2 regions of the Achromobacter aegrifaciens genome follow, and region 1 is predicted to be linked to the other one. Evidence: riboswitches for the same ligand, from Rfam matches in the RefSeq annotation. Region 1 holds a riboswitch; the other holds the start of a gene.
The links. Region 1 has a riboswitch for glycine ahead of gcvT (glycine cleavage system aminomethyltransferase GcvT). Riboswitches for the same ligand answer to the same signal wherever they lie in the genome.
Positions count from the first base shown of each region.

Region 2: linked by a shared signal. The riboswitch ahead of HV793_RS24885 (D-amino acid dehydrogenase) and the one ahead of gcvT (glycine cleavage system aminomethyltransferase GcvT) in region 1 are both predicted to bind glycine.

Region 1 is NZ_CADIKO010000001.1:563,904-573,581, reverse strand. Features, by position in the region: gene HV793_RS02730 (hypothetical protein) at 1-447, shown strand, start outside; gene HV793_RS02725 (arginine/lysine/ornithine decarboxylase) at 713-2,974, shown strand; gene HV793_RS02720 (BaiN/RdsA family NAD(P)/FAD-dependent oxidoreductase) at 2,974-4,176, shown strand; gene HV793_RS02715 (superoxide dismutase) at 4,327-4,941, shown strand; gene HV793_RS02710 (ZIP family metal transporter) at 4,972-5,865, shown strand; glycine riboswitch at 5,920-6,015, shown strand; glycine riboswitch at 6,051-6,173, shown strand; gene gcvT (glycine cleavage system aminomethyltransferase GcvT) at 6,260-7,360, shown strand; gene gcvH (glycine cleavage system protein GcvH) at 7,459-7,836, shown strand; gene gcvP (aminomethyl-transferring glycine dehydrogenase) at 7,940-9,678, shown strand, end outside.
Region 2 is NZ_CADIKO010000004.1:63,837-73,514, forward strand. Features, by position in the region: gene HV793_RS24845 (MetQ/NlpA family ABC transporter substrate-binding protein) at 1-137, opposite strand, end outside; gene HV793_RS24850 (CopD family protein) at 290-715, opposite strand; gene HV793_RS24855 (DUF2242 domain-containing protein) at 809-1,639, opposite strand; gene HV793_RS24860 (spinster family MFS transporter) at 1,777-3,153, opposite strand; gene HV793_RS24865 (AraC family transcriptional regulator) at 3,276-4,286, shown strand; gene HV793_RS24870 (NAD/NADP-dependent octopine/nopaline dehydrogenase family protein) at 4,403-5,500, shown strand; gene HV793_RS24875 (3-hydroxybutyryl-CoA dehydrogenase) at 5,517-6,512, shown strand; gene ampC (class C beta-lactamase) at 6,518-7,678, opposite strand; glycine riboswitch at 7,807-7,898, shown strand; glycine riboswitch at 7,900-7,991, shown strand; gene HV793_RS24885 (D-amino acid dehydrogenase) at 8,036-9,265, shown strand; gene HV793_RS24890 (metal-dependent hydrolase family protein) at 9,303-9,678, opposite strand, start outside.

The DNA of each region.
Region 1 (9,678 bases):
GGTTTCCTCAAGACAAACCAGGACGCCAAGCGCGACGAAGTCCAGGAAGAGTTCGTGGCGCGCGTGGCGGGTGCTGCGCAGGACTTCGTCCAGGCAGCCGGCTCGGCTGGCGCCGTGCTGGATTACACGCCATCCAGCGTCCATGCGCTGGACGAAGCGCTGGAGGCCGCCCATCTCGGGACCTTGCCTCTCACTCCCATGCAGACCGTCGGCGCCGCCGCCTACCTCTACGAGGTGGGACGCCGCGCGTATGGCGGCCTCTACGAAGTGTGCGATGACGAGGACCCAGTGGTGCTGGTCTGCGGCGAGCCCGATTCCGAGGTCTGCTTCGGCGCCATCGCCAAGGTCGAAAGGCGCATCCGTTACGGCTCCGCCGAGGCCATCCCACCTTATTTCGAGCAGTTCCTGATGGCCTTGCAGGCGGGCGAGGCCCGCACCATCCGCTAGCGTCCCGGCGCCTCGGGCGCCCGGTTTGCTTCCCCGTGCGGCCCGGCTCTCTGTGCTGAAAACGTCCGCTTTTGGCGCGATGACAACGGCCGTCCGGGCCATTCCGGGATTTCCCTTAGGACTGTAAGAAAAACAGCCCTACAATTCGGCCATTCCCGCCGCCCTGGCGGGTGCTCGCGCCGTCTGTCATCAGGCGGATTTTTACTAGAAGTACACTCGCGCCGCGTTACGCGTCCGAACCCGCCTTGCCCCCAGGAGCGCCTGCATGAAATTCCGCTTCCCCATTTTCATCATCGACGAAGACTACCGTTCCGAGAACGCGTCCGGTCTGGGTATCCGCGCCTTGTCCGCGGCGATCGAGGCCGAGGGCGTCGAGGTGATCGGGGTGACCAGTTACGGCGACCTGAGCTCGTTCGCCCAGCAGCAGAGCCGGGCCAGCGCCTTCATCCTGTCGATCGACGACGAAGAGTTCGACGTGGATTCGCCCGAGGACGTGGCCAGCGCCATCAAGAACCTGCGCGCCTTCATCGGCGAGCTGCGTTTCCGCAATGCCGACATCCCCATCTACCTGTACGGCGAGACGCGCACTTCCGAGCACATCCCCAACGACATCCTGCGCGAGCTGCACGGCTTCATCCACATGTTCGAGGACACCCCCGAATTCGTGGCGCGCCACATCATCCGCGAAGCCCGCAGCTACGTCGACAGCCTGCCGCCGCCGTTCTTCCGTGAACTGGTCAAGTACGCGCAGGACGGCTCGTATTCCTGGCACTGCCCCGGCCACTCCGGCGGCGTGGCATTCCTGAAGAGCCCGGTGGGCCAGATGTTCCACCAGTTCTTCGGCGAGAACATGCTGCGCGCAGACGTCTGCAACGCCGTGGACGAACTGGGCCAGCTGCTGGACCACACCGGTCCCGTGGCCGAATCCGAACTGAATGCCGCGCGCATCTTCCACGCCGACCACTGTTTCTTCGTGACCAACGGCACCTCCACCTCCAACAAGGTGGTGTGGCATGCCAACGTGGCCGCGGGCGACGTGGTGGTGGTGGACCGCAACTGCCACAAGTCGATCCTGCACGCCATCACGATGACGGGCGCGATTCCGGTGTTCCTGCGCCCCACGCGCAACCACCTGGGCATCATCGGTCCGATCCCGCTGGAAGAATTCCACCCGGACAACATCCGCAAGAAGATCGAGGCCAACCCCTTCGCGCGCGAAGCGGTGAACAAGAACCCGCGCATCCTGACGCTGACGCAGAGCACCTACGACGGCGTCATCTACAACGTCGAAATGATCAAGAAGCAGCTGGGCAGCTACGTCGACACGCTGCACTTCGACGAAGCCTGGCTGCCGCATGCGTCGTTCCACGAGTACTACCAGGACATGCACGCCATCGGCCAGGACCGCCCGCGCAGCCAGGACGCGATGGTGTTCGCCACCCACTCCACGCACAAGCTGCTGGCCGGCATTTCGCAGGCCTCGCAGATCATCGTGCAGGAGTCCGAGACCCGCAAGCTGGACCGCAACGTCTTCAACGAAGCCTACCTGATGCACACGTCCACCTCGCCCCAGTACGCGATCATCGCGTCCTGCGACGTGGCCGCCGCCATGATGGAGCCGCCGGGAGGCACCGCGCTGGTCGAGGAAAGCATCCGCGAAGCCCTGGACTTCCGTCGCGCCATGCGCAAGGTGGAATCCGAATTCGGCAAGAACGACTGGTGGTTCAAGGTCTGGGGGCCGAACCGCCTGGTTTCGGAAGGCATCGGCAACCGCGACGAATGGATCCTGGAGTCCAACGACCACTGGCATGGCTTCGGCGAAATGGCCGAAGGCTTCAACATGCTGGACCCGATCAAGGCCACCATCATCACCCCGGGCCTGGACATGTCGGGCAGCTTCGGCGAAACCGGCATTCCCGCCGCGCTGGTCTCCAAGTACCTGACCGAGCACGGCGTGGTGGTCGAGAAGACCGGCCTGTATTCGTTCTTCATCCTGTTCACCATCGGCATCACCAAGGGCCGCTGGAACACGCTGCTGACCGCCTTGCAGCAATTCAAGGACGACTACGACCGCAACCAGCCGCTGTGGCGCATCCTGCCGGAATTCTGCCGCGACCATCGCCGCTACGAGCGCATGGGCCTGCGCGACCTGTGCCAGGAGATCCACGAAGCCTATCGCGCGCGTGACGTGGCCCGCCTGACCACCGAGATGTACCTGAGCGACATGGTGCCGGCCCTCAAGCCGTCGGATGCCTTCGCCCGCATGGCGCACCGCGAGGTCGAGCGCGTCGACATCGACAAGCTCGAAGGCCGCGTCACTGGCGTGCTGCTGACCCCGTATCCTCCGGGCATCCCGCTCTTGATCCCGGGCGAACGCTTCAACCGCACCATCGTCCAGTACCTGCAGTTCGCGCGCGAGTTCAACCAGCGCTTCCCGGGCTTCGAAACCTACATCCACGGCCTGGCCGACGAAGTGGGTCCGGATGGCGAAAAGCGCTACTACGTCGACTGCCTGATCGAAGACTGATGTTCGATGTAGCAGTACTCGGCGCCGGCGCCGCGGGCATGATGTGTGCCGCGGTCGCCGGCCAGCGCGGCTTGCGCGTGGTGCTGGTCGACCACGCCGAGCGCCTGGCGGAGAAGATCCGCATTTCCGGCGGCGGCCGCTGCAACTTCACCAATATCGGCGCCGGCCCCGCCAACTTCCTCTCCGACAATCCGCATTTCTGCCGTTCGGCCTTGGCCGGTTACACGCCGCAGGATTTCCTGGCGCTGATGAAGCGCCACCACATCGCCTGGCATGAGAAGCATCGCGGCCAGCTGTTCTGCGACGATTCCAGCGAATCCATCATCGAAATGCTGCGCGCGGAGTGCGACGCGGGCAGGGTGCAGTGGCGCATGGGATGCTCGGTGGCCGAGATCGGCCATGGCGAGCAGGGTTACGAGCTGCGCACCAGCCAGGGCACGATCCGCGCCGCGAAACTGGTGATCGCGACCGGCGGCATGGCCATTCCCCAACTGGGCGCCACCGATTTCGGCCTGAAGATCGCGCGGCAGTTCGGCCTGAAGGTCGTGGAACCGCGTCCCGCCCTGGTGCCGCTGACCTTCGATGCCGAGCAGTGGCGGTCCCTTTCCGAATTGTCCGGCGTGGCGCTGGAGGTCAATCTGCACACGGGGCAGGGCAAGGCGCGCGGCGAGTTCCTCGAGGACCTGCTCTTTACCCATCGCGGCCTGTCCGGACCTGCCATTCTGCAGATCTCCAGCTACTGGAAACCTGGCGAGCCCATCGTGATCGATCTGGCGCCTGGCCGCGACCTGGCGGAAGAACTGCTGGCGTCGAAGTCGGGCAACCGGCAGCAGCTGCATACCGTCCTGGCGGGCCTCTGGCCCAAGCGCCTGGCTGACCGCTGGCTGCACCTGGCGGAGCAGGGCGGCAAGCCGGGCCTGGCGGCGCTGCGCCTGGCCGACGCACCGGACAAGACCCTGCGCACGCTGGCCCAGGACATCCATCAGTGGAGCCTGGTGCCCAGCGGCACGGCTGGCTACAAGAAGGCCGAAGTCATGCGCGGCGGCGTGGACACGCGCGGCCTGGACCAGAAGTCCATGCAGGCAAAGACCGTCGCCGGCCTCTATTTCATCGGCGAAGCCGTGGACGTCACGGGTTGGCTGGGCGGCTACAACTTCCAGTGGGCCTGGGCTTCGGGCGTGGCCTGCGGCAAGGCGCTGTAGCGTCCTCTGGCGGGACAGGGCGCCGATAGGCCGGCGCTATGGCAGGTATTGGAAGCCTGCCATTGTTATATCAAATAAAAATACTTATCATTTATGTTTTCGATATTGATCCAAGCCCTGAATCGGGGGGCGGATCCAACGGAGACATGCATGGCCTACACTCTTCCGCCCCTGCCGTATGCCTACGACGCCCTGGAACCTCACATCGACGCGATGACGATGGAGATCCACTACAGCAAGCACCATCAGACCTACGTCAACAGCCTGAACGCTGCGCTGGAAGGCGCGGGCATCGTCACCAACGAGCCGGTCGAGTCCCTGGTGGCGCGGCTGGAGCAGTTGCCCGAAGCCATCCGCGGCGCCGTGCGCAACCACGGCGGGGGCCACGCCAACCACAGCCTGTTCTGGTCGGTCATGTCGCCCGAGGGCGGGGGTGAGCCGGACGGCGCATTGGCAGCGGCCATCGAGTCCGAACTGGGCGGGCAGGCCGCCTTCCGCGACGCGTTCACCAAGGCTGCGCTGACCCGCTTCGGCAGCGGCTGGGCCTGGCTCTCGGTGACGCCGGCCGGCAAGCTTGCGGTGGAAAGCAGCGCCAACCAGGACAGCCCCCTGATGCACGGCAACACGCCCATCCTGGGACTGGACGTGTGGGAGCACGCCTACTACCTGAAGTACCAGAACCGCAGGCCCGAGTACATCGGCGCCTTTTACAATGTCGTGAATTGGCCTGAAGTGGCGCGCCGCTACGCGGCAGCCCAGCGCTGAGCGCATCTCTCGCAAGGAGGGCAGCGGCACATGAATACCTTCAGCCGTCATCGCGTGCGGCCGGCGGCCACCAGCATCAGCGTGTGGACCCTGGCCGTATTGGTGGCATGCCTGGGCCTGCACCAGTTGTGGGCCTATCTGGACGTGCGCGCGCCGCACGTGGCCGATGCCCTCCTGGGCGGGCTGGTGGCCGCGGGCGCTACTGCCCTGGGTACTTTGCCCATCCTGTTTGCTCGGACCATCCCCCAGAAAATGCAGGACAGCATGTTCGGCTTCGGCGCCGGCGTGATGCTGGCCGCCAGCGCCTTCTCGCTGGTGGCGCCGGGCATCGCCGCGGGCCGCGACCTGGGCTATGGCCCCTGGGGCGCCGGCTTGACGGTGGGCGCGGCCGTACTGCTGGGGGCGGCGGTGCTGCTGCTCATGGACCGTACCCTGCCGCACGAACATTTCATCAAGGGCCGGGAAGGCATCGAGGCGCACCGCCTGCGCCGCACTTGGCTGTTCGTCTTCGCCATCACCCTGCATAACCTGCCGGAAGGCCTGGCCATAGGCGTGGGCTACGCGGGCAACGACGCCATGCGCGGCACCGCGCTGGCCACCGGCATTGCGATCCAGGACATTCCCGAAGGGCTGGTGGTGGCGGTGGCGCTGCTGGCGGCGGGCTATCAGCGCGCCTTCGCGGTGGCGCTGGGCATGCTGTCCGGCCTGGTCGAGCCGCTGGGCGCGGTGCTCGGCGCCGCAGTGGTCGGCTGGTCCGAGCCGCTTCTGCCCTGGGGCCTGGGTTTTGCCGCAGGCGCCATGCTGTTCGTGATCAGCCACGAGATCATCCCCGAATCGCACCGCAAGGGGCATGAGGTCTACGCGACCTGCGGCCTGATGCTGGGTTTCGTGCTGATGATGCTGCTGGACACGGCGCTGGGCTGAGCCGCCGCGGGCATTCCCTGGCCGCGGCTTTCGTTGTATGCTTGCGCCGCTGTCACGCATGTTGCGGGAGAGAGCGGCCTGTACGTCCGGCCGCCGCCGAAGGCGCAATTCGCCCGGAATCGCTCAGGTAACCCATACCGCCCATGCTTGCCCTGTCCCGGTTTTCTCACCGTGCGGACGCGGCAAAACAGTACTCTGGAGAGACCTGGCGCCGACCCTGAACTAGGGACATAGCGAGCAGCCCAGGCGCCGAAGGTGCAAACCCGCCATGCGGGGCAACTCTCAGGCAAAAGGACAGAGGGGCGGAAGATTCAGCCGTTGTACAAGCGCACCCCGCTTGGCACCACTGGCATTCCGTAACCCTGGCAACACTGCCGCCCCGGAGTTTCCGCGCATGTCCGCAACCCTCAAACGCACCCCGCTGGCCGAAGAACATATCGCCTCTGGCGCCCGCATGGTCGACTTCGGCGGCTGGGACATGCCGCTGGCCTACGGTTCGCAGCTGGAAGAGCACCACGCCGTGCGCCAGGACGCCGGCATGTTCGATGTGTCGCACATGCTGAACGTCGACGTGGCCGGTCCCGACGCGTTCGCCTTCCTGCAGCGCCTGGTCGCCAACGACGTGTCCAAGCTGACCGTGCCCGGCAAGGCGTTGTACAGCTGCATGCTGAACCCGCAAGGCGGCGTGATCGACGACCTGATCATCTATTTCTTCGCCGCCGACGAATGGCGCGTCGTGGTCAACGCAGGCACGGCCGACAAGGACGTCGCCTGGATGCAGCGCGTCAAGCAGGCTGGCCAGTTCGACGTTGCCATCACGCCGCGCCGCGATCTGGCCATGGTGGCCGTGCAAGGCCCCAACGCCCGCGCCAAGGTCTGGGCCGCGCGCCCGGCCTGGCAGGCCGCCAGCGAGCCGCTTACCCCCTTCGTGGCCGCCCGCGTGGGCGACGACACCCTGGTGGCCCGTACCGGCTACACCGGCGAGGACGGCTTTGAAATCGTGCTGCCGGCCGCCGAAGTCGTGCAGCTGTGGCGCGACCTGGTCGCCCAGGGCGTGCGGCCCTGCGGCCTGGGCGCGCGCGACACGCTGCGCCTGGAAGCCGGCATGAATCTGTACGGCCAGGACATGGACGAGCTGACCCAGCCCGACCAGGCCGGCCTGACCTGGACCGTGTCCCTGAAGAACGCCGAGCGCCGCTTCATCGGTCGCGACGCGCTGGAACAATTCGCTACCCCCGCCACCTTCATCGGCCTGAAGCTGCAAGAACGCGGCGTGATGCGCGCGCACATGGCCGTGCGCACCAAGGAAGGCACGGGCGAGCTCACCAGCGGCACCATGTCGCCCACGCTGGGCGTATCGATCGGCTTTGCCCGTCTGCCTCAAGGCGTCAAGCCGGGCGACACGGTCGAAGTCGACATCCGCGGTAAGTGGGTGCCCGCCCTGGCCTGCAAATTGCCGTTCGTGCGTAACGGCAAAGCGGTCGAACACTCGTAAACTCGAAGCTTCGCGCGAGCCGCCGGCCCCTGGGGCGACGGCCGCCCGCGCGAGGCGCGCAACACCATTCATCTACCCGCATTCCCTCAGGAGTTCCCATGAGTCTGCCCACCGATCGCAAGTACACCGAGTCCCATGAATGGGTCAAAGCCGAAGGCGATGTGTTCGTCGTCGGCATCACCGATACCGCCCAGGATCAATTGGGCGACCTGGTCTTCGTTGGCGACGTGAAGGTCGGCGCCAAGCTGAACGCCGGTGAAACCGCTGGCGTGGTCGAATCGGTCAAGGCCGCTTCGGACATCTACGCTCCCGTGGCTGGCGAGATCGTCGCGTTCAACGAAGAGCTGGAAAACAATCCCAACCTGATCAACGAATCGGCCTTCACCGCCTGGATCTTCAAGATCAAGCCGGTCAACGCCGCCGACGCCGACAAGCTGCTCGACGCCGCCGGCTACGAAGCCGTCGCCAACGGCTAAGCCAGCCTGGCTGGAACGGGCGCAGGGCACCCGCCACGCGCCTGTTCCGCAAGATGCAATACCGTCCGTCCTCCGACGACACCCGCTATCCCGAGACCTCTCCATGTCGCGCGCCCTAGACACCCACACCGACTTCATTCCCCGCCACATCGGCCCTTCCGACGCCGACCAGGCCGCCATGCTTGCCGTCATCGGCAGCGCCAGCCTGGACGCCCTGATCGAAGAAGTCGTGCCGCCCAAGATCCGCAGCCAGGCCCCGCTCGCGCTGCCCGCCTCGCGCAGCGAAACCGACGTGCTGGCCGAACTGAAGCAGATCGCCGGCCGCAACAAGGTCTACCGCAGCTACATCGGCCAGGGGTACTACGGCACGCAGACGCCCAACGTGGTGTTGCGCAACATTCTTGAGAATCCCGCCTGGTACACGGCCTACACGCCTTACCAGCCCGAGATCTCGCAGGGCCGCCTCGAAGCCCTGCTGAACTACCAGACCATGGTCGCGGACCTGACCGGGCTGGACATCTCCAACGCCTCGCTGCTGGACGAAAGCACCGCCGCCGCCGAAGCCATGACGCTGGCGCGCCGCAGCGCCAAGTCGAAGAGCCCGGTGTTCTTCATTTCGCGCCACGTGCATCCCCAGACCATCGAAGTCGTGCGCACGCGCGCCGAAGGCCTGGACATCGAAATCACCATCGGCGACGAGGCCGAAGGCCTGCCCGAGTGCTTCGGCGTGCTGCTGCAGTACCCGCACAGCACCGGCTCCGTCGCCGACTACCGCAAGCTGGCCGAAGCCGCGCATGCGCAAGGCGCCATCGTGGCCGTCGCGACTGACCTGCTGGCGCTGGCCCTGCTGGCCGCGCCCGGAGAATGGGGCGCGGATATCGCCATCGGTTCGGCCCAGCGCTTTGGCGTGCCGTTCGGTTTCGGCGGCCCGCATGCCGGCTTCATGGCCTGCAAGGACGCCTTCAAGCGCAACATGGCTGGCCGCCTGGTCGGTGTGTCCAAGGACGCGCAGGGCAACCCGGCCATGCGCCTGGCGCTGCAGACGCGCGAACAGCACATCCGCCGCGAAAAGGCCACTTCCAACATCTGCACCGCGCAAGTGCTGCTGGCCGTGATGGCTGGCATGTATGCCGTGTGGCACGGTCCGGCCGGCATCCGCCGCATCGCCGAGCGCGTGCAGCGCAGCACCGCCATCCTGCGCGCCGAACTTGTCAAATTGGGCGTGAAGGTCGTCAACGACACCTTCTTCGACACGCTGCTGCTGGAAACCGGGGCGGCCACGCCCGCCATCCTGACCGCCGCCGATTGCGCGCACATCAACCTGCGCCGCGTCGATGGCGCCCGCCTGGCGGTGTCGCTGGACGAGACCGTGACCGCGGCTGACCTGCAGGCGCTGGTCAACGTCTTCGCCGCCGGCCTGGAACGCGATGACGTCGAACTCGACATCGACGCGCTGGACGCGGCCGCCGCCAGCGGCATTCCCGCCGGCGTGGCGCGCGAAAGCGCGATCCTGACGCACCCGGTGTTCTCCAGCGTGCAGTCGGAAACCGACATGCTGCGCTACCTGCGCAAGCTGGCCGACAAGGATCTGGCGCTGGACCGCACCATGATTCCGCTGGGCTCGTGCACCATGAAGCTCAACGCGACCGCCGAGATGATCCCCATCACCTGGCCCGAGTTCGCGCTGATCCACCCGTTCGCGCCGGCTTCGCAAAGCCAGGGCTACAACGAACTGATCGACCGCCTGTCGGCCGCGCTGTGCGAGATCACCGGCTACGACAACATCAGCCTGCAGCCCAACTCGGGCGCGCAGGGCGAGTACGCAGGCCTCCTGGCCATCCG
Region 2 (9,678 bases), on a different contig from region 1:
TCCCAGATCTGCTCGTCGACGCCACCGCGCACGCCCACCTTCAGGGGTTTGGGATCGGCCGAGAATGCCGGGCCATGGAACATTGCCGCCGAAGCCAGCACCGCGCCCAGCAGGCGCTTGAAGAAACGGGAAGTCATGTTGGAATCGCCTCTCAGGCTATGCGGTTATGAGAGAAACGATTCTAGGGAGGGGGACGGACCCCGCGAACGAATAGTTCGTTGAGTCCTTATTACAGGGGCGTTTGGTTATGGCGGCTGGGCATATGGTCCCGGCACATGCGCCGCGCAGATCAGAAGGGTTTGACGACCACCAGCGTCACGATGGCCGCGGAAGCGATGACGGTGAAAGGCGCGTACAGATCCACCAGCGGCGGACGCTTGGCGCTGCCATTGGCCATGCGCCGCAATGCCGCGCTCTGGATGCCGAGCAGCGCCGACAGCGCCAGCGCGAAGCCAACCTTGACCCAGATCCAGGTCATCGCGAACCAGCCGAAAGTCATGGCCAGGTGCAGGCCGACCAGCCAGGTCAGCACCATGGCCGGCGTGGTCACGTAGAGAGTCCAACGGCGCAACGCGCCCAGCATCTTGCGTTCTTTGGGCGCTTCTTCGCTGTCCTGCGGCTGCGAGGACAGCAGGAACAAGGACACGAACAGCGATCCGCCCAGCCAGGCGACCACGGCCGCCACGTGAAGCATTTTCAGGAGTTGATAGGTCATGATGCCCGCGATTATCGCCGGATGCGGACCGCGCCGCGAGTCGGCGCGGCGCATCCGTTTGCGCTACGGCAAGCGGTGCCCCGCAAGGCTGCCTTACTTGGCCGCCTCGGGGCTGGCCGGGGCGGCCGCGCCGGATGCAGGGGCCGACGCCGGAGCGGGAGCGGTCGAAGCGGGCGCGGCGGATGTCGGCGCGGCGCTTGCCGGCGCGGCGCTTGCCGGAGCGGCGGACGCGGGCCCACCAGGCGCCGGCGCTTTTGGAGATTCGCTACCGCCGTTGGCCGCGGCCGGATTCAGGGTATCGGCTGGCTTGTCCGGAGATTCCGCGGGCTCGGCCGGCGCGGCCTTGGGCTGCGCCTTGGCACGGCTCGCTGGCGGATGAGGCGCGGCGGCCGCCTGCGCGTCCGGCAGGAAACGCTGCAGCAACTGGAAGAAACCTTCGTAGAACTTGGGTCGCGCAACCGTCTGGCTGCCCGTCTTCACCAGCGAATCGTCGCTGGAGCCGAACGGCATGGACACCTGCCCCAGCACGCTCACCCCCACGCTGGCCGAGCTGTTGGTTCGCTTGATCGAATAGCGGTCCTGCACCGCGTTGGCGAACACCGTGGCGCGCTCGTTCGCGCTGCCGTCGGAGGCGCATTCGATGTTGAAGGCGATCTGCGTATGCTGGCCGTTCTCGTCCTGGAAATTCTTGTGCCCCGTGACCCGCGAACCCTCGAACTTGTCGATGTTGTAGCCCTGGCTCAGCAAGGCGCGGCGGCCCGCGTCGCAGGCGGCGACGTTACTTGCTTCGACGGTGCGCGAGTAGGTGTTGTTCTGGGTGAAGTCTTCTTTTTCGAACTCTGGCTTGGGGGATGAGCATCCCGCCAGGACGCCCACCAGGGCAACGGACAGGGTCAGCGACGAACAGCGGGAAAAACGGGGCATGAATTGGAGGAACAGTAATGCGTCAAGCGTCCGTTATAGCGCATCCCCGGCACCATTTCTTTTACGAGGAATGTGCAGTTCAACGGAGAGGTAACAGAGTTCAAAAAAGGGCCGCATCGCGACCCGGGCAGCCACGTTCAGGGCGACACGCGCGCCGGCGCAAGCGGCGGCGCCTCCTGCGCCTCCAGGTTCAGGCTACGCCGGTAGTGCTTGCAGCCAGCGGCGAGCAGGCCGATGCACAACACCGCGGCCACGCCAATCAGGACCGAGATGGATTGCCCGACTGCCGCCGGGTTCTTGAACAACCGATCAGTCAGCATGGCCACGGCGGTGGTGCCCAGGCCCAGCCCGATCAGGTTCGAGATCAGCAGGAATAGCGCCGACACCTGGGCGCGCAGCTGATTGGGGGGCAGGATCTGCATCGCAGCCGTCGAGGTCGGCATGGGGAACGAGGCGAAGAACATGGCCGGCAGCAGCAAGCCCACCGACCACCACAGGGAATCGACCTGGGTGAAGATCACCGCCGGCAAGGCCATGCCGGCCGCGCCGATCACGCCGGCGCGCAGCGGCGCATCGCTGTAGCCGCGCTTGGCCAGCCAGTCCATCAGCCAGCCGCCGCAGAACACCCCGGCGGTGTTGGCGACCAGCACGACCACGCCCAGCATGTAGCCGGCTTCCGAAGGCGACATGCCGAACTTGCGCATGTAGAACGCCGGCGTCCAGCCCAGCAGCGCGAACAGCACCATCGCATAGAACGAGAAGCCCAGGTAGTGGCAGAAAAAGGTGCTGCGGTGGCGGCCCAGGAAGCGGAAAGTATCTTTCATGGCGGGCTTCTGCACCTGCCCCGAGGCATTGCGCCGCAAGCCCAGCCGCTGCGGATCTCGCACCGTCAGCAGGATCAGCAGCGCGATCAGCAGGCCTGGCAATCCCACAATGAAGAAGGTCACCTGCCAGGGCCGCATCGCGCCTATCCAGGGCAAGGCAACGGTATCCACACTCTTGAGCAGGTTGATGACGTAGCCGCCGATCAGGAATGCCATGCCGCCGCCGATGAACGAGCCGATCGAATATATCCCGACTGCGCGCCCCAGTTTTTCACGCGGAAACATGTCGCTGAGCATGGAGTACGTGGCAGGCGACAGCGCCGCCTCGCCCACGCCCACGCCGATCCGCGCAAGAAACATCTGCGCGAAATTGCGCGACAGGCCACAGGCCGCCGTGGCCAGGCTCCAGAATGCGACGCCGATCGCGATGATCTTGGGCCGCGAATAGCGATCCGCCAGCAAGGCGATCGGTATGCCCATGAAGGCGTAGAACAAGGAAAACGCCAGCCCGTGCAGCAAGCTGAATTGCGTGTCGGACAGCTGCAGGTCGTGCTTGATGGGCTCGATCATCAGCGCCAGGATCTGCCTGTCGACGAAGGAAAATATGTACGCTAGCATGCATATCACCACGACATACCACTCGTAGGCGTAGCTAGGTTTTGATCCGTGCCGCGGGCTGCCGTCAGTCATGGTTTGTTTCCCTTGTATGGTGGTGAGATCTGCCCATGCCCAAGGACCGGGTCGCGTCTCACTTGCTTGCAGGCCCATCTTTTGTAGGTCTTTGCGCAGCCAGCCTCTATACGCCTGACGCAATGACTGTTCCCGCTGCGCAGGAAAGCATGTTCAACGACACCAATCCGCTGGACCGCCATTGCTTGCTGGACTCGGGCAACATCGCCGAGATCAAGGACCAGGTCAGCCAGCACCTCTGGTCGCACCGCATGTGCGTCCCCCCGGGAAAACCCCTGCAATCCCGCCTGTACGGCGTCTTCTTCGGCAATGCGGCCTTGTTCGATCTGCACTATGGCGCGGAAGTCGAGATCGACGCCGGCGATATCGCCAGCTACTACCTGATCCGAATCACGCTGCAAGGCTCCGGGCTGATCACGCTGGGCAAGCGCAGCGCGTCGATGAGCGCGGGCAGCCTGACCATTTCCTCGCCGTCCGAGCGCAGCGTGATCCGCATCGGCCGCGACTGCCGCAACCTGATCCTGCGCATCGAGCGCGAGGCGCTGGAGCGCCAGCTGCAGCGGCTGCTTGAACGCCCTATCAAGCAGGCGCTGGTGTTCGACCTGCAAATGGATGCCGACGCTCCCGGACCGGTGGCGGTGCGCGAAACGCTGGACTATCTGTGCCGGCTGTACCGCCATCCCGCCATTGAAGGCGTCACACAAACGCTGGCCGCCGGCTTTTCGGACTACCTGCTGACGCTGCTGCTGACCCAGCTGCCGCACAACTACTCCGAGGCCTTGCAGGCAGACCGCCGCCAGCCGTTGCCGCTGCACGTGCGGCGCGCGCGCGATTACATAGAAAGCCATCTGGACCAGCCGCTATCGCTGATGGACCTGGCGGCCTACTGCGGCGTCTCCGTGCGCACGCTGCAAAACGGCTTTTCGCAGTTCCTGAAGCAGAGTCCCAGCGACTACGTGCGCAACCAGCGGCTGGCCCAGGTGCACGCGGCGCTTGCGCAAGCCGGCGAAGGCGATAGCGTCACCGACATCCTGCTGCGGCACGGCATTTCCAGCTTCGGGCATTTCGCCACCCACTACCGCAAGCGCTACGGCTGCCTGCCGTCGGACACCCTGCGCCAAAGCAGGCATTAGGCGTCGCACGGCAGCGCCGGATTCGCTTGCCGGATCGGAACGCCGCTTGCGCGTTCGGCGCAGCCCCGCCTGCACGCCGCCGCTAGGATCAAGGCTCCATCTGACGGAGCTTGACCATGAGAATCAGCGTCATAGGCGGCGGCCACGGCTGCTACGCGGCAGCGGCCGAGCTGTTTGAGAAAGGCCATCACGTGCATTGGTGGCGCAGGGACTGGTCGGCCTTCCAGGGCTTGCGGGATGCGGGCGCGCTGACGGTCACCGACTATCGCGGCAGCCGCCAGGTTCCGCTGGGCGACGGACCGCGGCAGTTGCAGCTGGTGCGCGACCTGGCCACAGCCGTGGAGCATGCGGAGCTGCTGGTCATTCCCCTGCCTTCCACCACCCACGAAGCGCTGGCGCGGGAATTGGCGCCGCTGCTGCGCGACGGCCAGGTCGTGTTCCTGCCGCCTGGCACCTTCGGCTGCTACGTCTTCGCCCGCGCCATGAAAGACGCGGGAAACGTCGCGGATACGGCCTTCGCCGAAACCGGCACCCTGCCCTATCTGGCCCGCAAGCATGGCGAAAAGGTCGTGATCAGCGGCTACGCCACCCGTCTGCCCACCGGCGTCTTTCCGCGGCGGCTGTCGAAGCAGGCGCTGGCCGTGGTCCAGCGCGCCTACCCCAGCATCGAACCGATAGAGGACGGACTTTCGGGCGCACTGATGAACGCCGGCCCCATCATCCATCCGCCGCTCATCATGATGAATGCAGGGCCGCTGGAACACTTCGACAAATGGGACATCCACAACGAAGGCACCCAGGCCTCCATACGGCGCGTGACCGACGCGCTGGACGCGGAGCGCATCGCCATCCGTGTGGCCCTGGGCTATGCCGCGCCCCACTTCCCGTTGGCCGACCACTATGCCGCCGAAGGCGATGAATGGATGTACGGCCGCGGCGCCCATGGCAAGCTCACCGACAGCGGCGACTGGCGCGAGGACATAGACCTGCACACGCACCGCTACATGCTCGAAGACACGCGGCTCGGCCTGTCATTCCTGGTGTCCGCCGGCCGCTGGGCGGGCGTGCCGACGCCGGTCGCGCAAGGCCTGCTGAGCCTGGCCAGCGCGGTCACCGGCCGCGACCTCTACGCGGAAGGACGCACATTCGAACGCCTGGGCCTGGACCGCCTGTCGCACGCGGACATGCGCCAGCTTCTGGCCGAAGGCTGCTGACACGGAGATGCAAGCCATGAATGAAAAAATGTGCGTAGTCGGCGCCGGCCGCATGGGCGTGGGCATCACGCTGTCATACATCCATGCGGGACTGGACGTCACGCTGATAGACATCAAATCGCGCACGTCCGCCGAGCAGGCCGGGTACTTCGCCCGTGTGCGGGACGACCTGCGCCGCGAGCTCGGCATCCTGTGCAGCCTGGGCTTGCTCGACGCCGCGCAGGCGGAGGTTGCGCTGGCGCGCGTGCGCCTATGCACGCGCGAGGATGCGGAGGCAGACCTGCGGCAGGCGCGCGTGGTGTTCGAAGCCGTGCCTGAACGCCTGGACGCCAAGCGCGATGCCTTTGTATGGCTGGGAGCGGCCTGCGCGCCGGACAGCATCATCGCGTCCACCACGTCCACCTTTCTGATCACCGAGCTGGCGGAACTGGTGCAAAACCCGCAGCGCTTCCTGAACGCGCACTGGCTCAACCCCGCCTACCTGATACCGCTGGTGGAAGTGAGCCGCGGCCCGCAGACCAGCGAGGCCGCGACGCAAGGGCTGCTGGCAGCGCTGCGCCTGGCGGGCAAGAAGCCCGTGCAGTGCGCCCCCGCCGCGGGCTACATCGTGCCCCGCATCCAGGCCCTGGCCATGAACGAAGCGGCCCGCATGGTGGAGGAAGGCGTGGCCAGCGCCGAAGACATCGACACGGCCGTGCGCCTGGGCTTCGGCCTGCGTTTTTCGGTTCTGGGGCTGCTGGAGTTCATCGACTGGGGCGGCGGCGACATTCTCTACTACGCCTCGCGCTACCTCGCCGGTGCCATCGATCCGCGCTTCTCCTCGCCTGCGGTCATCGCCCGCAATATGGAACAAGGGCGCAACGGGCTGCGCGACGGCCAGGGCTTCTATGACTACGCCGGCATGGACGTGAATGCCTACAAGATGGAGCGGCTGGCGCAATTGTGCAAGCGCCTGGAAGTGATGGACCTGCTGCCCCGCTACGACGCGGCGAGGCAGCCGCCCGCGCGATAGCGGGCCTATTGCTCCAGCTCGCCCAGGATCCGGTACGCCAGCCGGACCCTGGCCTCGTTGGGATAATTCCGGTTGGCCAGTATCACGATGCCCAGCTTCTTCGACGGCACGAACGCCACATAACCGCCGAAGCCATTGGTCGAACCCGTCTTGTTGATCCACACGGTCTCCTGCGGCGGCAGCGGCGGGTTCAACGCCGCCACGGGCTGGCTCTGGCTGTTGTAGTTGCCGGCATTGGCCGTCAACAGCGCGTCCAGCGTTGCCGGATAGCGCAATTGCTCCCAGACCAGATCCTGGGTCATGTCGCCCAGCTGGAAATAGCCGACGTGCGTCTGCGCGATTGCGCCGCGCAGCTCGGCATCGGCGAGGTTCAAACCCATGTTCGCGTCGACGAAGCGGATCAGGTCGCGTGCGCTGGTCTTCACGCCGTAGGCCTCGTCGGCCAGCACGCCCGGATTCACGCGCACGGGGGCATCCTGCTTGTTGTAGCCCTGCGCGTAGTCCGCCATCCTGGCGGCGGGCACGTCGATGTAGGTGCTGGTCAGGCCCAGCTTCGGAAACAGGTCCCGCTCCATGGCCGCCTTGAACGGCCGGTTCAGGCTCTTGGCCGCCACCATGCCCAGCATGCCGATACTGGGGTTGGCGTAGGTGCGATACGTGCCAGCGGCATGCTCGGGCTTCCAGGCCTTGAGATAGGCCATCAGCTGCGCCTGGTTCTTGATCGCGTCGGGCACCTGCAAGGGGAAGCCGCCGGTCGTGTGCGTCCCCAGGTTGATCAGGCTCAGCTTGGCGAAGTCGCTGCCGGCGAGCTCCGGCAGGTACTTGGCCGGACTGTCGCTCAAGGCCAGGCGGCCGCGCACCTGTGCATAGGCTGCCAGGGTTGCCGTGTAGGTCTTGCTGATGGAGCCGATCTCGTACAGCGTATCGCTGCCGGCAGGCCTGCCGGTCTGCCTGGACGCCACGCCATAGTTGTAGAAATGCTGTGTCCCGTTGCGGGTCACGGCGATCGACATGCCCGCAATGCCGTGTTCGCGCATGACGGCCTGGACCGCCTCGTCGACCTTGCGGTCCGTCTCTGCCTGGCCGGCCTGCGCCAGCGCGCAGCCTGCGGCCATCAGCGCAAACAATCCCGTGCGCAGCATGCTGTTCAAGCGCATTCTCGTCATTCCCTGTCGTGTCGGATCCGTGGCGCCGCGACGGCGGCGCGCATGCATCGTAGCGCGATGCGACGCCTTATTGGTACTAACCCTTGGTCTCATCCCAGGGGAATTTGGCTATTCTCGCCTCGTCGATCCAAAACCCCGCAGAAGAGACCTGCCCCCGCGGCAGGCGCCGACGGAGCAACCGCCCCGGAAACTCTCAGGCAAACAGGACTGCGCGGTCTAGACAATCTGGAGAGAGGCGCCAAGCGCGCCCACCGAAGGGGAACCCGCCGCCGTCTGCGCCGCGGGTGAAGCTCTCAGGTACAGAGACAGATGGGGTGCTGCGGCCGGGTGGCCGCGGCCACTCAATCTGGAGCCATCATGCCCCGCATCGCCATCATTGGCGCCGGTATCACCGGCGTCACGTCCGCCTATGCCTTGAGCAAACTGGGATATCACGTCACTGTCTATGACCGCCAGCGCTATCCGGCCATGGAGACCTCCTACGCCAACGGCGGCCAGTTGTCGGCCAGCAACGCCGAGGTCTGGAACAGCACCGCCACCATCATGAAAGGCCTGCGCTGGCTCGGCCGCCACAACGCGCCGCTGCTACTCAATCCCCGCTTCAGCTGGCACAAGTACTCCTGGCTGGCGCAGTTCATCGGACAGATCCGCAACTACCGCCGCAACACGATCGAGACCACCCGGCTGGCCATCGCCGCGCGCCAGCATCTGTACGCCATGGCGGAAGAAGAAGGCATAGATTTCGACCTGGAGCGCCGCGGCATCCTGCACATCTACCACGACGCCGCCAGCTTCGAGACCGCGCGCCGCGCCAATGCCCTGCTGCAGGAAGGCGGGCTGGAGCGCTACGCGGTGTCGCCCGAGGAAGCGCGCAGCATCGAGCCCACGCTGCAAACCGCCTGCCATGGCGGCTTCTACACGCCTTCGGACGCCACCGGCGACATCCACAAGTTCACCAGCGGCCTGGCTCGCGCCTGCGAACGCCGCGGCGTGCGCTTCGCGCAGGACGCGGACATCCGCAACATCAGCCTGGACGGCGCGCCCTACGTGCTCGACGTCGTACGCGAAGGCGGCACGCGCCGCGAACAGCACGAGGCCGACGCCATCGTCGTCTGCGCCGGCGCCGTCAGCCGGCAGTTCGCCAGGCAGCTGGGCGACACGCTCAACATCTACCCGGTCAAGGGCTACTCCATCAGCGTGCATCTGGACGACGCCGCCAGCCAGGCGGCCGCGCCGCGCGTCAGCCTGCTGGACGAAGCCGCCAAGATCGTCACCAGCCGCCTAGGCGACCGCTTCCGCGTGGCCGGCACGGCGGAGTTCAATGGCTTCAACATGGACATCCGCGCGGAGCGCGTGCAGCCCCTGGTGGACTGGACCCGCAAGCACTTCCCCGGCATCCGAACTTCGCGCGTGGTGCCGTGGTGCGGGCTGCGGCCCATGACTCCGAGCATGATGCCCCGCGTGGGCCCGGGCAGGCGGCCCGGCGTGTTTTACAACACGGGGCATGGGCACCTGGGCTGGACCTTGTCGGCGGCGACGGCGCAGATGCTGGCAGCTAGCGTGAGGGAGGGGGTGGGAGAGGCTTGAGCGGGTGAACGCGGCGCCTGGAAAGGCGCCGCCAGACTCACAACACCAGCGCAGCTTCCCTGCCCGCCTCGGCACGCAGCGGCTCCGCATCCAACCCCTGCCGGGAAATGTCCTTACACACCTCCCCATCCTTCATCACCAGCAAGATCCGCTCCGGATCCACCAGCAACGACAGATCCTTCAGCGGATCCCCATCGACCATGACCACGTCCGCCAGATAGCCAGGACGCAGCATGCCCAATTCGTGCGGACGTTGCATGATCTCGCCGCCCAGCCGGGTGGCGGACACGAGCGCTTCGGTCGGGGTCATGCCGATGTAGTCCACGAAGTACTGGAGGTCGCGGGCGTTGGTGCCGTGGGGCATCCAGGCAAAACCGTAGTCGCCGCCGGGCAGGATGCGGATGCCGCGCTTG